3 regions of the Clostridium tanneri genome follow, and region 2 is predicted to be linked to each of the others. Evidence: riboswitches for the same ligand, from Rfam matches in the RefSeq annotation. Region 2 holds a riboswitch; each other region holds the start of a gene.
The links. Region 2 has a riboswitch for cyclic di-GMP ahead of P8V03_RS06525 (ketoacyl-ACP synthase III). Riboswitches for the same ligand answer to the same signal wherever they lie in the genome.
Positions count from the first base shown of each region.

Region 1: linked by a shared signal. The riboswitch ahead of P8V03_RS11390 (methyl-accepting chemotaxis protein) and the one ahead of P8V03_RS06525 (ketoacyl-ACP synthase III) in region 2 are both predicted to bind cyclic di-GMP.
Region 3: linked by a shared signal. The riboswitch ahead of P8V03_RS16425 (type II secretion system protein GspG) and the one ahead of P8V03_RS06525 (ketoacyl-ACP synthase III) in region 2 are both predicted to bind cyclic di-GMP.

Region 1 is NZ_JARUJP010000012.1:57,693-63,044, forward strand. It holds gene P8V03_RS11375 (methyl-accepting chemotaxis protein) at 1-555, opposite strand, end outside; gene P8V03_RS11380 (DegV family protein) at 822-1,670, opposite strand; gene P8V03_RS11385 (TetR/AcrR family transcriptional regulator) at 1,806-2,384, shown strand; cyclic di-GMP riboswitch class II at 2,514-2,596, shown strand; gene P8V03_RS11390 (methyl-accepting chemotaxis protein) at 2,705-4,405, shown strand; gene P8V03_RS11395 (tellurite resistance TerB family protein) at 4,514-4,951, shown strand; gene P8V03_RS11400 (serine/threonine protein kinase) at 5,180-5,352, shown strand, end outside.
Region 2 is NZ_JARUJP010000006.1:278-5,629, reverse strand. It holds gene dmpI (4-oxalocrotonate tautomerase DmpI) at 1-64, shown strand, start outside; gene P8V03_RS06530 (methyl-accepting chemotaxis protein) at 230-1,759, opposite strand; gene P8V03_RS06525 (ketoacyl-ACP synthase III) at 1,785-2,789, opposite strand; cyclic di-GMP riboswitch class I at 2,866-2,951, opposite strand; gene P8V03_RS06520 (MORN repeat-containing protein) at 3,150-3,698, opposite strand; partial or broken gene P8V03_RS06515 (DNRLRE domain-containing protein) at 3,944-5,352, shown strand, end outside.
Region 3 is NZ_JARUJP010000027.1:5,239-10,590, reverse strand. It holds gene P8V03_RS16445 (prepilin-type N-terminal cleavage/methylation domain-containing protein) at 1-240, opposite strand, end outside; gene P8V03_RS16440 (hypothetical protein) at 237-692, opposite strand; gene P8V03_RS16435 (type IV pilus modification PilV family protein) at 722-1,165, opposite strand; gene P8V03_RS16430 (prepilin-type N-terminal cleavage/methylation domain-containing protein) at 1,256-1,864, opposite strand; gene P8V03_RS16425 (type II secretion system protein GspG) at 2,155-2,658, opposite strand; cyclic di-GMP riboswitch class II at 3,008-3,091, opposite strand; gene groL (chaperonin GroEL) at 3,236-4,864, opposite strand; gene groES (co-chaperone GroES) at 4,928-5,212, opposite strand.

The DNA.
Region 1 (5,352 bases), on a different contig from region 2:
TTCTATTGATGCATTAAGTCCTAAAAGATTAGTTTGATTAGCTATATTCCTTATAAAATCTGTAATTTTAGAAGTCTCATCTACACTTTTTCTTGTCACTTCAGCGGAAGACACCATTTCTTCCTGCGAGGAGGCTATGTTTTGTGCATTTGTAGTTATATCATTAATGCCTGTTGATATTTGTTCGATGGAACTTGCCAAGCTATCAACAACATTACTTAGTTGTTCATATATTTTAACTCTACTATCTAAACCCCAACCTACTCCTGCAGCACCTATTATTTGTTTGTTTTCATCAAACAAGGGTATGGTAATGGCCTTAAATGGGGTACCAAATAGTTCTTTTGGAACGATGACTCTTAAAGTTTTCTTAGACTGAACAACTTCATATAAGCCATCGCCAGGTCTCAATGATAATCCCTCATGTCCTGCGTCTACAGTTTTTCCAGCTTTGTAATATACTATTTTCTCTAAGTCTGATACCACAAGCATTGCATCTTCATCTTGAAACATATCTTCAAGAACTGAAATAATATTTAACATAGAATCTAACATGTTCAAAATTTTATCCCCCTTAATACAAAATTAAACAATATGTTTAACAACATTAATATGTCATATAAATATATTAGCAAAAATTGCAAAAATATGAAAGTTTTTATTAAAATATTTCTAACAAATTGGTAAAAAGTAATAAAAAGTAATAAAAACGAAAAAAGTAATTTATCATTTATATAGCTAAAAATAGGCGATTAAATAGAAATAAAAGTAGCTTCATGGTATTTGCTAACCATGAAGCTACTTTTTAATAAAATTCAACTCTATCTCTTATTTATCCAGGACAAACCGATGCTTCTAGTTCCTGTATGTACACTTATTACAGGTGATAGCTCTTCAATGAGAATTTCATGTTCAGGATATATATCCATCAACATTTCCTTTAAATCCAAGGCATAATCATATCCATTTGCATGTGCTAGAATAATCTTCGAGTTATTTGTAAGCTTTTCATTTTTAATTTGTTCAATTAAATTGTTATATACTTTTTTCATTGTTCTTACTTTTTGACTTACTAATATTTCGCCTTCCTCAAAGGACAAAATTGGCTTTATACTTAACATTCTGCCAAAGGAGGCTGCAGACAATGATATTCTTCCAGTACGATGTAAATGTGCTAAATCATCTACCACTAACAGTATTCTTGAGTTTGACCTGATGTATTCAAGATTTTTAATAATATGTTCAATACTAGCTCCCTCTTTTATTAACTCCAAAGTCTCAAGGGCCATCTGCTTTTGAATAGTTGCCGTAAATAGGGAGTCAAAAACAGTTATTTTATCCTCGGAAATTTGAGCCCTGGCAAACAGTCCTGTTTGGAATGTACCACTTAGCTTAGAGCTAATGGTAATGTATATAATATGATCGTACTTTTTTACTAATTCATCTAAAAGTTTAAAAACTTCTCCAGCAGAGGGTTGCGAAGTAGTTGGTAGATCCAAGGATTCCTCCATTTTCCTGCAAAATTCACTTGGAGTTATATCTAAGCCGTCTCTAAGATCTTTACCGTCAACTATTACACGTAATGGTATTGAGTATAAGTTGCTATTTTTTTCAATTATTTCTTTGTCAATTACAGCAGTACTATCAACTACTACAGCTATTTTATGCATACAATCCACCTCAAAAAAATGTTATAAATGTTACAAGTTATACACTTGTAACACTTGTATACTTATAATATAATACTATAAAGTGTGAAGTCAATTAAATATAATAAGTTACACAAATAAGGAGAAATGTTACAAATGAATCAAATGAAAGAAAAGGTTAATCCTATAACTTTAAGGTCTAAAAGTTTCATTGTAAAGTCATTAATTGAATTAATGGATAAAAAACCCTATAGTGAAATAACTTTAAAAGAAATTGCGGAAAATGCAGATTTAACTAGGCAAACAGTTTATAGAAACTTTGCTAAAAAAGAAGCTATATTAGAATACTATGTTGATGGATTTTACAATAATTTTATAAACACAATTTCAGCTAAAAATGATATAACATTATATGATCTGCTTATTACATATTTTGAATACTGGTATGAAAATAGAGAATTTGTAAAAAAACTTGTAGATAACAATGTATATCAAATACTGCTTGAGTTACATTTAAAATACTTAAATTCTATGGCAACAGATGAAAAATTTAAAAATTTAGTTTTTGTATCAAATAATAGTTATTTTAATCATTTTTCCGCTGGTGGATTGTGGTTTGCACTGAAAAAATGGGTGGAGGATGGCACAGAAAAAACTCCAAAGGAAATGACAAATACTATTTTAAACTTCTACCATGTTAAGGGGCTAAATGTTAGAAATATAAGAAGAGAATAAAATTTTATCTTATGTAATTACATGGATTAATTTCTAGTTTTTTCATATAACATAGCTAAAGAGTTACAAAAAATGTTGAATGTAACAGTTTTATATGATAATATATCTATGACTTATATTAGTTAAATTTAATTATAAGGAAACAATAAAAAGCTTTCTATAATTTTGTACCTTGAAAGCTTTGAGTTAGTTGTGCAACCGACCTGTATTTACTGAACAGAAGTTATGATGTTGTCTGTTTATAATTCAGGTCTTTTTTAGTGTAAATATATTTTTCAAAAGGGGGGAATATTGATGTATACAACTGCATCATAAGGGGTATGGGAAAACTAGGATTAAAGATTCTAAAAAGGGTAGGATTAATATTTATCTTTTCAATGATTTTACTATTTACAGTTAATTTATTTACCTTTCAGCATGTATTTTCAAAGGTACAGGAGGATGTAGCAGAGAACGCTAAAAAAGCAGTGAGTTCTGTTGATGGAGATAAGGTAGGGAGGCTTATTGAAAATAAGTCTATGGATAGTAAGGAATATAAAGAGCTAAAGGAATCGCTAATAACCTATAAAAATGATACAGGTATAAAGTTTTTATATATTATGGGAAAAGATGATAGCAGTGCCTATATGCTAGTAGATGCAAATATTAAAGAAAGCGACCAGATTGGAGAAAAGTATAACTTAGAGGAGGAAATGTTAGAGGCCTTTGGTGGAAAGGTATCTTATTCAAAGAATCCTGTAGAAGATAGCGATGGTGTACTTATATCTGGATATGCACCTATTAAAAATTCTTCAGGTGAGATTATAGCCATAATGGGGGCAGACATAGATGTATCATTATACACATATACTAAAAAGATCATGAACCTAAGTCTTATAATTACAGTTCTAGTTATGTGCAGCTTAACTATCTTAATGGTTTTTAGCTTATCAAAGAAGATATCCTTAAGTGTAGAAAAGATAAAGTATGGACTTGATAAAATGTCCGAAGGAGATTTAACAACTCCTATGCATATTAAAAGTGGAGATGAATTTGAAGATATAGCTTTATATATTAACAAAGTTAGGGTGGATATTAAGAAAATTGTTGAAGATATAGGAATAAGCTCAAATAGGGTAAGGCAGCAGACAGAAAGCTTATCTGCTGTATCAAAAGAACTGGCAGTTGCTTCTGAAGCTGTTGCTGAATCTACTGATGAAGGTGTAAAAAACCTAAGTGTTCAGAAGGAACAAATGGTAACTATAAATACTATACTAGATAACTTTGGGACAAAGGTTAATGAAATTTTGTCACTAGCGAAAATGTTAAATTCTGAAGTTGAAATTATAAATAATAAGGCTCAGGATAGTAATAAGGATTTAGTAAATTTTGAACAATCAATCAAGGAGGTAAATTTATCTTTTGATGATGTAAGAGATAAAATAAAAGGCTTTGCTATAAACTTAAATAAAATTAGCAAAATAACTAACATAATAAATGATATTGCAGATCAAACTAATTTACTTGCCTTAAATGCAGCTATTGAGGCTGCAAGAGCTGGAGAAAGCGGTAGAGGATTCTCAATAGTTGCAGAAGAAATAAGGAAGCTGGCAGAACAATCTAAGAATTCATCACAGAATATAACTTCCTTAATTGAAGTTGTTTTACATGAAGGGGAATTGATTGCTGAAACATCAGACAATATGAATGACAGGCTCAATGACCAGGTAATAAAGCTTAACAGTTCTACAGATAGTATTAGAACAGTTATCAGTTACATAGAAGAGGTTTTTCCTAAAATCAATAATATACATAATAATATAGTTGCTATTAATGGGGAAAAAGAAAGAATAATCGAAGACACTATGAGTATGTCTTGTGCTTCAGGAAATATTTCAGCTTCTGTAGAAGAAATATCATCTTCTACTCAGGAGATAAGTGCCTCTTCCCAGGAGATAGCAGGTGCCGCTGAGCAGTTAACGGATATAACGGAGGAAATGGTAAAAAATATAGAAAAGTTTCAAGTTTCTGAGGAAAAATAGAGAGTAATATAACTATAAAAATGACAAAAATTAAGTTGATATGTGGTATATTTAACTATATAATATAATTATGATATAAAATTATATTAATCTAAAGGGGGAGTTTATATGTTTTTAAAGGAATTAAATAAAAAAGAGAGAATTGCTTTTATTAATTTAGTTCATGCTTTGTCTAATGTAGATGAAGTATTTTCGAGCCATGAAAAGGAACTAATGGATGAATACCTAGAAGAGCTATCCCTAGATAATGAATCTATAGAAGAGCTAACTTTGGAATCAGCAGCTAAAGAGCTAACTGATTCTTCAGATAGAGCTAAAAATATAATTTATTTTGAGTTATTTGGAGTTGCTTTAATAGATGGAGAATTTGATAAAAAAGAGATTGAGTTTTTAAATACTCTTGCCTCCAAGTTAAATATAAGCTTAAAGAAGCAGCAGGATTTTATAAACTATTTTAAGACTGTTAAGGAAGCTTATGATGGAACTTTTGTTAACTATGAAAGTAAGTTAGATGAATTAGAAAAATTAGCTAGAGAATTAATATAGATACTATGTAAAGGTAATATAAGAAGTGTGGATATTGTTTCTGCACTTCTATCTTTTTAATTATCTTGAAGACAGGAGTTCTATAATAGGTGGTAAGATATATAGTAAAGGTTAGAATTAAGGAGCGTAGGAAAAATAACATAATACTTGGTAACCCTACAGCGTAATCGCCAATATAATATAGTATAACAAAGGATAAATCAATAACTACAAAGTGAGGTAATAATTATGGTCAAATCAGATAAAAACGATTATTCTAACTATTATTGTGGTATTGATATTACTAAGTTAAAGTTTATTGGACAAGGTACTCAAGGAAAAGTTTTTTTCTTACCACCAGATAAAGTAATAAAGGTTTTTCACAGTAAACATTCCTGTAAAAATCAGCTTCTTATCTTGCA
Region 2 (5,352 bases):
TATTGATGAGTATGATGCTGATAATGTAGGTGTGGGCGGAGTACAGTTATCTGAACATAAGTAACTATACTGTTACAGCTTAAAGTATAAAAGTAATCTCCTGTAGTCAGACTTGGGATAAAGTCAATTACAGGAGACTTTTTCATGGTTAATTATATTTTACACTTCTATCTATTGATAAAAATAAGAGTTAAAAAATTACAAGAGGTATGTTTACAAAATTACTATTTTAGGAAATTAATTTATTCATTTCAACAGCAATATTTTTTAAACTCTCGGCACTGCTGGTTAACTCCTCGCTTACAGCTAGGTTTTGGCTTATAGACTTGCTAACTAAATTAAAATTATTTATAGCTTCCTTTGTGGTGTCAGAAATATTGCAATTAAAAGTAACAACATTTTCAGTTTCTAATAGAAGAGTATTAGTTAACTTACTTATTTCTTTTATATTTTTTCCAGAATCCTTTAACCCAGTTAGCATAATCCTAATGTTGTCAACAGCATTGTTTATAATAGCATCTCCATTGTTTATCTTTTCAGTATTCTCAGTCATGAGATGCTCTACTTGAATAACTCTTTCTTTAAATTCATTAGTAATTAGAGCTACATCGTTTAGGGAATTCCTTGTATTTTCAGCAAGAATTCTGATTTCATCTGCAACAACTGCAAAACCTTTTCCAAGCTGGCCTGCTCTTGCGGCCTCAATTGATGCATTTAACGCAAGAAGATTAGTTTGTTCAGATATTTCTCTTATTATAAAGAGTATATCATCGATTTGTTGAGATTTTTCTTCTAGTATCTTTGTAGCATCAAAGGTATTTTCTACACTATCTTTTATGCTGCTTATAATATTTAGAGTTTCAGTTAATGCCTCTTCATTTTGATTAGATAAATGAATGAGATTTGTAGAATTACTTTCAGTATCCTTAGCTTTAATTGAGATAGATTCGTTTGCGTTTAAAAGTTCATTGAGTACTCTAGTATTTTCAGTAGAGTTATTTAGCAGCTTATCTGCATCTTCAGAAATTGTTTGAGTAGTGTTTGATATTTCCTCCATAGATTTGCTCTCTTCCGTAGCTATAGCAGCTAATGTTTCACTTGAGCTTAATAAGCATTTAGCAAACTCGGCAGTTTTATTAAATAAATTACGTATATTTTCGTTATTATTCTTTAGTTCCTCTTCGCTTTTTTCAATAGAATTTAGTAGTCTAGATGAAAAAGATGTAAAAGCTATAATAGCAAAGGAAACTAGGAATATAGAGATTATTCTAAGAATCAACTCTCTTAAAAAGAACTGATCTGGCAATGTATAAGGGTTTGTAGTGAACAATATAATTTCTGAGATAACACTTAATATAATGGAAATTATATTCATCTTATTATCTAAAAATAGGGAACCTAGTATGATAAAATAAAACACTGTTACCCAAAGTTCTCTAGATGGAATTATGAAACCCATATATATGTAATTTATATAAGAAGCAGCAAGTATAACCATTTTTAAGTTTTTAAAGACTTTATTGTTAAGCTTTTTATCTGCAATTGCTTGCTTATACATAACAGTGAGAACAACTATTTCAAGAATACCTAGAAAAAATAGTGTGATTAAATAAGTCCAACTAACTTCATTATATAAACCTAATAGCTTCATTATAGCAAACATTGATCCTGCTATTAATGCACTTATAGAGTAGATAACTATGACGAATTTTAATGTTTGCTCTTGATATTTAACTATAGTGTTTGAATCAATTTGCATATTATTATTCAACTCCTTGAAATTACTACCATTTGTACAATAGAGTTCCTATACTATATCCAGAGGCTACTGAGCAGAATATAACTATATCATCTCTATCAAATTTTTTATATTTTAATCTGTCATCTAAAGCCATAATAGGGCTTGTACACCCAGTATATCCATATTTGTTTCCAATGAAGGTTGCTTTACTTATATCGGCATGAAGCTTGTCTAAGGTTAACTCAAGATCTACTCGTGAAAATTGTGACATAAAATAATGGTTAACGTTCTCTGGTTTGTATCCATGATCTTGTAAAAGTTCTATAATTGTTTCACTCCATTTTTCCGAAAGAAAACTAAAATCAAAGGGTTTCCAAAACATCTTTTTGTCTTCAGAATCAATACAGCTGTTGGGAATATTTGACATACCGCATCCTGGCATAGTTATAGACCAATAGTAGGAATCATCTGTAAACATTCTAGAACCTAAAATTCCTCTTTCTTCTTCTTCCTCTTTTGCTTCAAGCACTAATGCAGCTGCGCCGTCAGCAGAACAGCCAAAGGCAACCATGTCATCTTCTCTAGCTAGTTTGCTAATTAGTAATGAGCCAACAACTAATATTCTTTTGTATTTTTTGTCAGTTTTAAGATATCTAGCGGCTATGTCCATACCGGTTATCATACCTATGCAATTAGAGTTAACATCGAAGACTGACGAAACATTCTCTGCTTTAAGCTGATTTTTGATTAAAAGAGCACAACAAGGTGATAGATATTCAGGGGTGTCTGAAACTGAGATAATCATATCAATATCAGATATAGATAATCCTGCATTAACTAAAGCTTCATTAGAGGCTCTAACTGCCATAGTAACACTAGTTTCATTATTATCGGCAAGTGTTCTAACTTCTCTACCTAACTTGGACATAAGCGCTGCAGCATGATCTTCAAGTTGGTATTTCTTAAAATGCTCGATAAAATAGTGATTATCCAATTGTTTGTTGGGATGATATGCTCCAACTCCAACTATATGTACATTCTTATACATAGTAACTCCTCCTAATAACTTGCTGCAAAAACAAAAAATAGCAATGCTAAGCAATACGATTTTTAAACAGCGTTAACCTAGCAACCTGACAATCATAGGAAAATATCCTTTAGACTCATGGCTTTGCGTCCTTATCTTTAGATAAGTTTGCCTTGTTTAGTTTAACTATTATTTGTTTAAGCTACTATTTTAATAACAGTTTTAATTATACCATAATTTTCATAAAACTCAACATACCTGTTAAATTATGTCTAAAGTGTGTTATACATGTCATTAAACATGAATTATGTAAAAATAAGGGTAGTTAGGTTGTGATTTACACAAACCTAACTACCCTTATTAGTAAGTTGACAATCTATTTTATTTTTCTACCAGCCTGTCATCGCTAAATTCTCCTACAATAACTTCTCCATCAACGCAGACAAACATACCCTGTCCTTCCTTTTTATCATCTTTCCATTGACCTATGTATTTTTCACCGTCTGGCCAGGTATGAACTCCTTCACCATGTCTTAAATCATTTTTCCAGCTTCCTGCATAAGTGTCGCCATCAGACCAGATGTAAATGCCTTCTCCTGATTTTTCACCATTTTCCCAGTTACCTATGTATTTTTCACCATCTGGCCAAGTATATATTCCATAGCCATGCTTTTCATCATTTTTCCATTCTCCAATATACTTCTCTCCAGATATCCAGGTAAGAGTACCTTGACCATTCATTTGGTTGTTGTGCCATTGACCTACGTATTTACTGCCATCCTTATAATAGTAGGTTCCCTGTCCTTCCATTTTGCCATCTTTCTTATCTCCAACGTAGGTTCCACCATGAATATGCTGCTTAACTATAGGCTGAGGAGTACCTACCTTTACCTTGTCTAAGTCAACTTTAGTTAATTGTAATTTCTTCATATTTTATCTCTCCTTTGGGTATTTTTCTAGTTAGGCCTAAAATGTAGTTTTTATATGTTTTATAAATATAAATCTATTCATATTATAACCATTTTATAGAATGGTAAGAATAATATTATCACATAATGGGATAAGAAGATATTAGAAATAAGAATTATAGCGAGCTAAGTTAACTAATATTGAAAGTAACAAATTCCCTTCAAGAAGCATAAGATGATACAATAGTGCTGATTTAGGAGGATTTTATGGGAAAACATAAAAAGACTAATCTACTTAGGCAGAATAATTCTAATCTATCAGAATCAACTAAAAAACCTGAAATAATCAATCCTAAAAGAAAAAAGAAAAGAATAGTGGGAGAAGTTAAAGAAAAAAGAGAAAAGAATGTTAAGCACTTTTTAAAAGAAGATCTAACCTTTGAAGCAGTTATTTATAATGAAAATGTTCACTATTATAGTGATGGGCAGTGGAAAGATATAGATAACTCAATAATAGATAGTAAAGACGAAGAAAATAACGATGTATTTGAAAATAGGGAAAATGACATTAAAATTAAGATTGGTAAAAAGGTTAAAAATAAGAAATTAGTGACTATTAGAAAAGATAAATATGAAATATCTTGGGGAATTGATAAAGCTTCAAATTCTAATGGTAAAGTAAAAGGTAAAGAAAAGTTGAGATCTAAAAACGAGCATCAACCTAGAAACAAAAGCAGTGATAAACAAGTTAAATACAGACAACAGCAAGATGAAAGCAACAAAATCATTGAAACTGAAAATCTAAATAAACAAACTCTAAAAAACATCTCATCTACAGTAGAATTCCAAAATGTGTATCCCAATATAGATTTACAATACACAATAATTGCAAATAATTTAAAAGAAAGTTTAATAATCAAAAGCAAAGTAGATAATCCTGTATTTACTTTTAATTTGAATGTAAAAAATTTGGTGCCAAAAATTCAGCAAGACTATTCAATAGTATTTTATGATGATAAGGACACATCAATAGTTGTATTTAAGATTGATCCACCCTTTATGTATGATGGAAATGGAGAAACAAGTGAGGATATTAAGGTAACTCTTATTGAAGATAAAAAGGGCTATAATTTATCATGGATTCCGAACAACCAATGGTTAAAGGATGCTAATAGAAAATATCCTATTATTATAGATCCAACAATTTCAACACCACAGGAAGCTAAAAGTATTTTTGATAGCTATATCTCCTCAAACTACTCAAATTCAAACTATGGAAAAAGTGTTGCTCTAAGAGTAGGAAAATTTAATGATTTTGGTGTCACAAGAAGCTTTATTAGGTTTACACTGCCAACAGATAAGTTAACGTCCGGTGACTTAGTAGTAGGAGCTTATCTAAACTTAAACTTGGCAATATCAAACTATGATAAACGACAGGTTAATGTTTATAAGGTGCTGGCACCTTGGGATCCAGCAAGTATAAGTTGGAGCAATGCACCGGCAGTAAACGATAAAAGAATAGAAGATTATCAGCTAGTTAGCACTGCTGCAGGCAGCTGGGTTACATGGGATATAACAAGAGTAGTAAAGGAATGGCTTCGAGACGGTGCAAACTATGGATTAATGCTTAGAAACAGTGATGAAACTCTTAGCTATAATCAGTTTTTTTCCTCGGA
Region 3 (5,352 bases), on a different contig from region 2:
CCCCTTTTTAGCATCATCGCTGAGACTATTATCAATAAAACTACTTGAAGACTGAAGATCCCTACTTAACCATGTATTTACCACTCTAATATCTTCATTATTCTTGATATTGCTATTTTGTTTACTAAAGAATGTGTTAGATGAATTAATAACATCGTAGGTTATAGCAACAATCACTCCCAGTATGGCTACAGATATCATTAATTCCACTAAAGTAAACCCTTTTTTATACCTTCTCATTTATCCTCCTGCCAACTTTCAATTTTTCCTGTTTCTATATTAATAATAGCTTTTAATCCATATTGGGTTCCTTTTGTGGTAGTTCCTGTAGATTTGATAACTCCCCTTTTTTTCTGTGATGTATTGTCTAGCTGATAACTAAAACTATACTTTCCTATATCATTTATGCTTAACAAGTTACTGCTTACTTCTCTACTATCAAAATAACTTATTTCCTCGTATTTGTCTTCTTTGTTCATATCACTAATTTTTTTATTATATAAATATACAGCATGCTCTATTCCCGCTTCTGCAAGATACTTGGCAGATTGCCTTTCTTCTGATGCCCTTCTAGTTCTAATTTCATTATTCATTGAAGTCAATAGTATTCCACTTAGTGATATCAAAATTAGCCCTGCCAGCATTGCTATAAAAAGAGCACTTCCTTTTTTAATCTTATTTACGTTATACATAGGCATAATCCTCTATAACTATTAATTTTTTATTTTCCAAGGTATAAAGTTGTACCTAGTTTTAGTGAATTGTTATCTTGAGGCTTAACTTCAATCTTTATATCTATAAGGTCCTCTGCCTTTTCACTTAAAGTCAGCTTCAAATCATAATTTATTCCTTCTGAGACTTCTCCAGCATACTTTTCATCTATTTTCTTTAAGTTTTTATGGAATACTCCTGTTGAGTAAATATAATCTTCATCCTTGAGAAAGTCCTGTAAATCTGTTAAATCACTTAATGTATTTTTGTTTGCTTTGATTTTCTCTAATTCATTCTGTGCTATTATCAGGGAGTTCAGTTTTTGTTCACTGGTGTTAGATGATTTTATGCCCACATAGGATACATTGGAAAAGATAAGTACAGTGATGCTGATTAAGAGCATAGCTATTATGACTTCTATTAATGTAAATCCTTTTTTCCTGTTCTTAATCATATAACTATGCCCCCTTTTCTATAAAAGTAACTATATAATCATTTTAACGTAAATGACCACATAGTTACTTTATGATATAAGTAAATTGCATTAATCATGCCCTTCCGCCATATTTGAGCCAGCACCTGTACCCCTCTTAACATTTTCAGCATTCTCTACGATAGTCCAAGTAACCCAGCTAGTATTTGATCCCTGCCATTGGATTTTACCCTTTGATGCCCCATCAGTGTTGTCTATTGTTTTATCAAGCATGTCAGCTATTCCTTTAGAATTACTCACTCCATTTAATGATATTTCTAGCACTAAATTATTATTATTGCTACCTATTTTTCTATAATCCAACTGGTAATTAAATTCGCTTTCTTCTCCTCCTGAATTAAATGGGTTTTTAGGCCATCGCTCTAGATAAGGTCCATTCCAACCGTTAACTCCTGTTATACCACTTTCACTCGGTGCTTTTAAGTAAGTTTCCTTATTTGTTTGTCCAGTACCAATTATGCGCGGCCATTGTCCTGTATCTCCATAGTAGTGCAAGGTTGCTGCCTCTACTGCTTTACAGTCTCCAACTAATCTGCTAACTTTGCTCTTTTCAATTGCCTTAAAAGCATTTGGTGCTACAACTGCTGCTAGTATTGCTATTATTGCAATTACTACTAGTAACTCCACTAAGGTAAATCCTTTTTTATGTTTGAATCTCATTAACATAATTCCCTCCAATTTAAACTGTTCTTATTCTTATATTCAAAAATTAGTGCATTTAAATTAATGCACTAATTTTTAACAAATATATTGTTAAGTACTTTAATCCTAAAGCTTTTCCTGTATTTTCTGTTTGGTAACTACATTATTACACTTTAAGATTTAAAACCCGTAATCACTGCCCTTTATTAAAAGCAATAATGCCTCACCATTTTTCTTATACATTTTAATTTTCATAGTTCCTCTCTTAACTCTTGCACTTACTTGGAATCTAAAATTTATTCTTAATTTTATTGTTCAGAAATAACTAAATAAACCGTAGTTGATGATGATCTTACAATACCTGAATCAGCATCCGATGTTCCTCCATCTAGATCAGTTTCTAACTTTTCTATAGCTTTACTGTTTACATCTTCTAATTTTAGTGCTTTTGTGCTGGCAGTTAATCCAAATCCAGTTGCATCCACACCTTCAACGAATTCATAATCTCCGCCCCATGGATTTTTACTCTTCCACTTCTCCATATAAGGACCATTCCAACCTTCTTTGGAGTCATCTTTTACGAATCCATCTTCATCAGCCTCATCACCTGGCCACTTACCAGTATCTGAATAATAGCTCAATGCCGCTGTCTTAACCGCCTTAAAGTCTGACTCCGCTGCCGATACCTTACTCTTTTCAATTGCTTTAAAGGCATTTGGTGCTACCACTGCTGCTAGTATTGCTATTATTGCTATAACTACTAACAATTCTACTAATGTAAAACCTTTTTTTACAGCTTGTTTAATTTTCAATAAAACCCCTTCCTTTCAAAAAAACTATTTATGTAATAAAGATTTTACTACTAAAATCTCTATTTTCTAGTTAACCTCTTGGTAAAATAATTATGGTCAAATATCTTTTATCCATTAGTTATTACTCATTGAAAATTTTACACTATGTTGACATATACAAAATCATAGATGTTAGATATGAATCAAGTTCGCCTTGTTGTGAATTAGTATCAATTCTTAAAGGTAGATTATTACATGTATTGTATTATTATATTCGCAACAACTACTAAAGAAGGCATGTCTATAAAAATAATTACAAAAATCACTATATTTAGGTTAAAATAAACCCCTATATCCATAAACACATTTACGAATATAGGGGTGGTTGCATCACTAACTCCATACATCCAAGATGCCCAAATAAAGCATGTACTTCACAGTTTCCCTTAACTATTTATTTTATTGATTTAATTTTATCACCTCACCTAAATTTATTCAATATAAATTTACCAACATTGTAATATATATCCACAACCATCGCCCTAGTTACAATAAAAAAACGCCACATGCATAAGCACATGACGTTTTAATTATAATCTTAGTACATTCCGCCCATATCCATTCCTGGAGCACCTGGCATTGGTGCAGCATTCTTTTCTGGGATATCAACTACTGCAGCTTCAGTAGTTAAGAATGTTGCAGCTACTGATGCAGCATTTTGAAGTGCTGATCTTGTAACCTTAGTTGGGTCAACGATACCAACCTTTAACATGTTTACATACTTATCATGTAAAGCATCGTATCCCATTCCAACTTCGCTGTTTCTAACTTTATCAATTATTACTGAACCTTCAACACCAGCATTTGTAGCTATCTGTCTTACTGGTTCTTCTAGAGCTTTTCTGATTATGTCTATACCAACTTTGATATCTATAACATCAGAAGTTAACTCAGCAACCTGTGGGATTGCGTTAACGTAAGCTGTTCCACCACCTGCAACTATTCCTTCTTCAACAGCTGCTTTTGTAGCTGCTAGAGCATCTTCTATTCTTAACTTTCTTTCTTTTAATTCAGTTTCAGTTGCAGCACCAACTTTAATTACAGCTACTCCACCTGCTAATTTAGCAAGTCTTTCTTGTAATTTTTCTCTATCAAATTCTGAAGTAGTTTCTTCTATTTGTCTCTTTATTTGAGCTACTCTGTTATGGATTTCGTTCTTGTCGCCTCTTCCATTTACAATTACAGTATTCTCTTTTGAAACTTTAACAGATTCAGCTCTTCCAAGCATTTCTAGAGTAGTTTCTTTTAATTCTCTTCCTAATTCTTCTGAAATTACTTCTCCGCCAGTAAGTATAGCTATGTCTTGAAGCATATCTTTTCTTCTGTCACCGAAGCCTGGAGCTTTTACTGCTACACAAGTAAATGTTCCTCTTAATTTGTTAAGAACTAAAGTAGGTAATGCTTCTCCTTCTACATCTTCAGCAATTATTAATAACTTTCTTCCTTGTTGAACAATCTGCTCAAGTACTGGTAATATATCTTGGATATTTGATATCTTCTTGTCTGTAATTAAGATATACGCATCATCTAATACAGCTTCCATTTTTTCTGTATCAGTTACCATGTATGGACTTACATATCCTCTATCGAACTGCATACCTTCAACTACATCTAATTCAGTTCCCATAGACTTTGATTCTTCAACAGTGATAACACCTTCGTTACCTACCTTTTCCATAGCGTCTGCTATAAGTTTACCAATTTCCTCATCAGCAGCGGATATAGCAGCAACTCTTGCTATGTCTTCTTTTCCTTCAACAGGTCTTGAATTTTTCTTTATTTCTTCTACTGCTTTATCTACAGCCATTCTTATACCTTGTCTTATAAGCATTGGGTTAGTACCAGCTGTAACATTCTTTAAGCCTTCTCTTATAATTGCTTGAGCAAGTAATGTAGCTGTAGTTGTTCCATCTCCTGCTACATCATTTGTTTTAGTAGCAACTTCTTTAACTAATTGTGCTCCCATATTTTCATATGGATCTTCTAATTCTATTTCTCTTGCTATAGTAACACCATCATTTGTTATAAGTGGTGAACCAAATTTCTTATCTAATACAACATTTCTTCCCTTTGGTCCTAATGTAACTTTTACAGTATTAGCTAGTTTATCTACACCAGCTTGCATTGATCTTCTAGCTTCTTCGCTAAATAAAATACTTTTTGCCATAAAAGAGACCCTCCTCGCGATTATATAATCTATTCAATCCTTAAATTCTTAAATGTTTTAAAACTATTCAACTATTGCTAGTATATCATCTTGTCTTAAGATAGTGTATTCTTCACCATCCATCTTTACTTCTGTTCCAGCATACTTGGAGAATAATACTTTATCTCCAACCTTTACTTCCATTTTAATTTCTTTTCCGTCTACTACTCCTCCTGGTCCTACTGCCATAACCTCAGCCTCTTGTGGCTTTTCCTTTGCTGTTCCAGGTAACACTATTCCGCTTTTTGTTGTTTCCTCAGCTTCGATTCTTTTAATAACGACTCTGTCTCCAAGTGGTCTAATTCTCATAGTTAAACCCCTCCTTAAAATTACTTGATAATTTTATTTAAATTCATTTATTAACAATTAGTTGTTAGCACTCACTCCTATCGAGTGCTAATACAATTATTATAATAATGAATTGTATTTACATTTTCAAATGCTAATTT